Regions from separate parts of the Metabacillus herbersteinensis genome, predicted to be linked through region 2. Evidence: riboswitches for the same ligand, from Rfam matches in the RefSeq annotation. Region 2 holds a riboswitch; the other holds the start of a gene.
The links. Region 2 has a riboswitch for cyclic di-GMP ahead of ACFFIX_RS00445 (anti-repressor SinI family protein). Riboswitches for the same ligand answer to the same signal wherever they lie in the genome.

Region 1: it holds a riboswitch for cyclic di-GMP, as region 2 does, so the genes downstream of both, ACFFIX_RS19485 (hypothetical protein) here and ACFFIX_RS00445 (anti-repressor SinI family protein) in region 2, are expected to answer to the same signal.

Annotation. Positions count from the first base shown of each region.
Region 1 is NZ_JBHLVO010000022.1:6,443-8,817, forward strand. It holds gene ACFFIX_RS19475 (GNAT family N-acetyltransferase) at 1-237, shown strand, start outside; gene ACFFIX_RS19480 (helix-turn-helix domain-containing protein) at 666-890, shown strand; cyclic di-GMP riboswitch class II at 899-982, shown strand; gene ACFFIX_RS19485 (hypothetical protein) at 1,226-1,603, shown strand; gene ACFFIX_RS19490 (hypothetical protein) at 2,010-2,375, shown strand, end outside.
Region 2 is NZ_JBHLVO010000001.1:90,556-92,930, reverse strand. It holds gene ACFFIX_RS00460 (DUF5658 family protein) at 1-293, shown strand, start outside; gene ACFFIX_RS00455 (hypothetical protein) at 351-563, shown strand; gene ACFFIX_RS00450 (helix-turn-helix domain-containing protein) at 591-932, opposite strand; gene ACFFIX_RS00445 (anti-repressor SinI family protein) at 1,012-1,167, opposite strand; cyclic di-GMP riboswitch class I at 1,200-1,287, opposite strand; gene ACFFIX_RS00440 (YqhG family protein) at 1,594-2,375, opposite strand, start outside.

The sequences.
Region 1 (2,375 bases), on a different contig from region 2:
GCTTTTGGTTATGTTTGTGGAATGGGCTTAGAACACGGTTATATGGAAGATATAATGGTTCATCCTAAGTACCAAGGGAAAGGAATTGGAGTTAAGTTGGTAAAGGAATTATTAAGAGAGTCTGAACGTTTTGGATTAGGAATTGTAACAGTTACATATGAGGAAAATAAAAAGAACTTTTATAAAAAATGTGGCTTTACAATTGGTTCAGGAGGAGTATGGCAATCATATAAGTAAAAAGCCTTACTCAACGAAAAGGCGCGATTGTTGAAGATTAAAGGTAGAAAATGATCAAAGTTTTTTATAAAAAAATAAACCGATAAAATACTATAAGAGCATGTTTTGATTAATCTTTTTTCAAAACATACTCTTTTTATTTGCTTTTATATCAAGGTTATTAGCATCAGTTTGATCAAACTTTATTTTAAAGCAACAATTGCTGAAATTTCTAAAATCAATATAGAAAATTATGGTACAATTACCAAAAGTAGATCTTTATACCCTTATTTCGTGCTTAACATTAATTAATACGTTAATCAGACCTTATTTATAATTAGGGAAATATAACTATAATTAGGGAATAATTATAAGTATATGTATTGTTTTTCCAAAATGTAACTTATAGTCTGTAGAAGTCAGAAGGAATTGAAAGTAAAATAATTACTATGATGAAGGGTACAATTGATGTGAAAAAGCAGTTTGGATTAAAAGTCAGACATTATCGAATGATCAGAAACATATCTCAAGAAGAACTTGGAGATATAACAGGATTACACCGAACGTATATTAGTGATGTAGAAAGGGGCCAACGTAATTTATCCTTAGAAAACATCTATGCCCTTGCTAAAGCGTTAGGTGTCAGGATGGGTAGTCTATTAGATTTTGATTAAATTTTTTTGTGAATTTGGAATGCAATGAAGGAATATTCTTATGTGGGCACTTAAATATTCTGGAGCAACTAGTGCAACCGGCCTAAATATTTTTAAAATATTAGGCTTTTTTGTGTATCATTCTTTAATAAATGTTTAATTACTAAAAAAAGAGGTTATATTAATAATTAGTGGAAATATAAATTAGTATTACTTTTCACTTTTTTTAAAATAAATTATGGGATTCTACAATATTCGTATTTTATTTATATTAATATGATCTAAACTAGTGTTGTACCATTAAAAAACTAATTATAAATACGAAGAATATAGATATATACTTGTGGGGTGTTTTTATGCAACAAAATGAACCATTAAAAGCTAAGTGTGAACTAGAATTAAATAGCATACATGTATCTAGCAAAAAGGAGTATTTCTTCCGTAGAACTTTTTTTGTTGTTGATGGAGATCTTTTTGTAGAGCTAGTAGCTTTGATGGAAGAATCTACAATGGTTCAGGGGACAGAAGTGCAAAAGGGAAATGAGATACTTGCATCTGATTCAAGGGAATTATCCTTTAGTAATTACCCACACTCGTTTGTAGAAAACTTGTCAGAACTAGGTATAATTAAAGAAGGATACAAAATTAGTCTTGAGCAGCTCCAATACCTTCTATCAACTTATAATGAAGATTTATTTGCTATCTCAGAGGATGTTATTAAAATAATTAACTAATACTATATATACAAGTCTTAAGTGATGGAGAGCCCATCGCTTTTTTTGTTTTCAAATTATACACACTATGATACACTTTAATTGTATTTTATTTTTGTTTTTATTTTGTTAGCAACTCTTCATGAGTTAGCGGGATTACATTAAACGTTCAGAGCCTTTGGGCTGGTTTTTTCTTTATGAAACCACGCCTAAAGGCTCTTTTTTGCGTTGTTTAGGAGGTGTAGCAAGTTTAATTAGGTGTTCTTTATGGGTGGAGTTATAAGGTTACTAGACTTTAAGAAAGGGTGTTTTTTGATGAATTTAGATTGTAGTATATGTTTGGGTTATTGTGAGTTAATGATCCTTCTAAGGGGAAAAAAATATTGTTCTGACCTATGTCTTGAACAAGTACATGAAGAGGATTGCCATGTTTAAACTTACATGTTTTGCATCAATTACTCCAGAAGATTTAGAAAAGGCTCTTAAAGGATTGCGCTTTGTTGCAAAGAAAGATGGATATGAGTGGTATGTTGACGGCCATGTTTTTCGCATTGAGCCTTTCAAAAACCAATCAAGGGATTCATCTAAGGGATATCGTGTTTATTTTAACGGTGCTATTGATGGTGGGATTTATCTGTTTGATTCTTCTCTAGGTTGGTTATCTCCTAGAATTATAGGAATTGAATATGAACTATCACATTCAAAAATGAAGTCTACTGATTGGATAAATGACCTTAATAGAAGGATGTCATTCCAAACTTTAGATATCAGGGGACTATTTCAAAAAGGGAGA
Region 2 (2,375 bases):
TCAACATCATCGACCTAGACCTTACATTCATAGGCTTACATTTCGACCTTATTGAAGAAAATAACCCACTTATGAAATTCCTTTATCATCAAAGTCCATCTTTATTTCTAGGTGTGAAATTATCCTTTTCAATTTTTTTATTACTTCTTGTGATGACGCAAAGATTGCCGAGTACCTTTCTACTTAAATCGCTGACTTTAATTGCAATAAGCATTTATCTAGTTGTTTTATCCTTACATAGTATCTGGATTTATTCTTTCCTTTTTTTAACAGGGGGTCTTTTCAGTAGGTAGTTATGAATAGGCTTTCATAACGTGATTGTTCAATGATGGTAGGGGAGTGGATGAGGTATGTATAAAAAACACTGTAACCGATGTTTTCAGCCTTCTTTCAGTAGCTATGCTGGAGGAGAGTGGATTTGTCCTATCTGTACTAATGATCTCACAACTAGAAAAGCAGTAATTGCAAGCAATCGTACAGATTTGACTAGTAACTATGCAAAGTATCAAGATCAGAAGGAAGTATCTTGTAAAAAGAATTCATCTGTCTCTTACCAAGCATAATAAAAAGTGAGTCGGATCGGATCCAACTCACTTTGTTTTGTTTTCTTGGTTAACTTTCCATTTGTTGAATTCTAAGAATTCCTTAAATTGATCTTTTGTCACTCCGGAATTCATTGCTTCTCGTACAAGTGAAGACCATTCGTTGTCGAGGTTACTTTCATATGTTGTTTCATATTCTTCGTTTAATAATGTGTTTACCGAAATGCCTAGAACAGAAGAAATCTTTTCTAAAAATTGAACAGAAGGGTTTGATTGTAGATTACGTTCGATTGAACTTAAGTAAGATTTTGCGACTCCTGCTCGTTCTGCTAGTTCAGATAGAGATAGATTTTTTTGATTGCGGTATTTTTTTATGTGCTGTCCAATCATTTGATCACCTTCCTATTATCGCCATTCTATTATAGCATATAACGAAGGGAGTGTATGATATTTAGAACACTTTTTCATATTATTTTGTAAGCTCCGGAAATTTTGTTGAGACGTTTGGATAATTTGATAGAAATTGACGTATTTCTTCTGGATTAATACCTAGTTCTAAAGCAGACAGAATTAATTCTTTCCACTCTTGATCTAACGTGCCGTAATCGATTGTGCTACTCTCCATGTTTCCCCCCCCTAAAATACCTTCCCTGTATTTCAGGCAGCCCAGCCGTCATGGTTACTATGTAACGGAAGACCTGTGACTTTGCGTCCCTATTTTTCAATAGGTTTGCCTTTAACTGATCAAGCAGTTAATGCCTATTAAACAACGTATTACGAAAGTCCTTACTTTATGTATCACTTACTTCCTAAATCTATTATAAAAAGGAATTTCTAGGAAGTGTGTTGAAACCTGTCGACACACAATATTTTTTGAATTGTAAGAATATTTTACAATACTGTAACACTACAAAGGTTATAATACCTATGTTACATATAGTTATATTGGTTTAGTAAATATAGTTCAGTAAGTAAAGGGTACTTTTACCTATTTTTTATACAGTTTTACAAAATTTAATTTTGTCGAATAGAAGAAGAAAATAATGTAAATTTAAGCATTAAAAGACTTTGGAGTTAAATAAAAGATGCCACCGTTTTGAACAGACACATTAATTTGTGGTTCATAGAGATCTTTTAGTGCTTCCTTTTCGATATGATAGCAGTCTGGTTTTTCTTCAATGTCTTCGTAGAAGTGGTTTAATAGCATTAGATCCTCGTTCTGGCGTTGTCTCGCATCGTCAGCCCAGTTGTGATTATCTTGCTCAATAATTTGCTGAATATATTGCTGGATTCGTATTAAGCCACTTTGAGGTTTGATGAGTGGGGACATCGTAAAGCTATAATCAGGGATTCTTGGTGTTAGTTCTAGCTGTTCAAGTTTTTCTTGAAAGTTCTCCACTAAACTCCCGCTAATTAGGTGAAGGCCAATCGAGAATAATTGATCTTTTTTCATATCGCATTGATAAGAAACCATTAAATTGACTGCTAGCCACGGGTGTAGGGGAATACTCCCGCCTGATGATTGGGCGTTTTCATAGAGTCGAATATAGCTGCCTAAATTTTTAGTCGAACGAAAAATTTGGTGCAGACGAGGAGCACCAAAATGCATGACTTCCCCTTTTAAATCTTCTGGTGCTTTTAACCGGTCCGTAATTAGTGTTAATTTCATTGGATTTGGTACACCGTTGGTTTTTTCTAGGTAATGCCAATAGAAGGGACGGTTCATTAGTTCTTTATCAAGATCAATCGTTAATTGAACAGTTAGATGACTTTGTTCGTTTTCAACGATTTCACATGAATTAGCTGTGAAAAAATTTTCTAAGTATGTGTGGA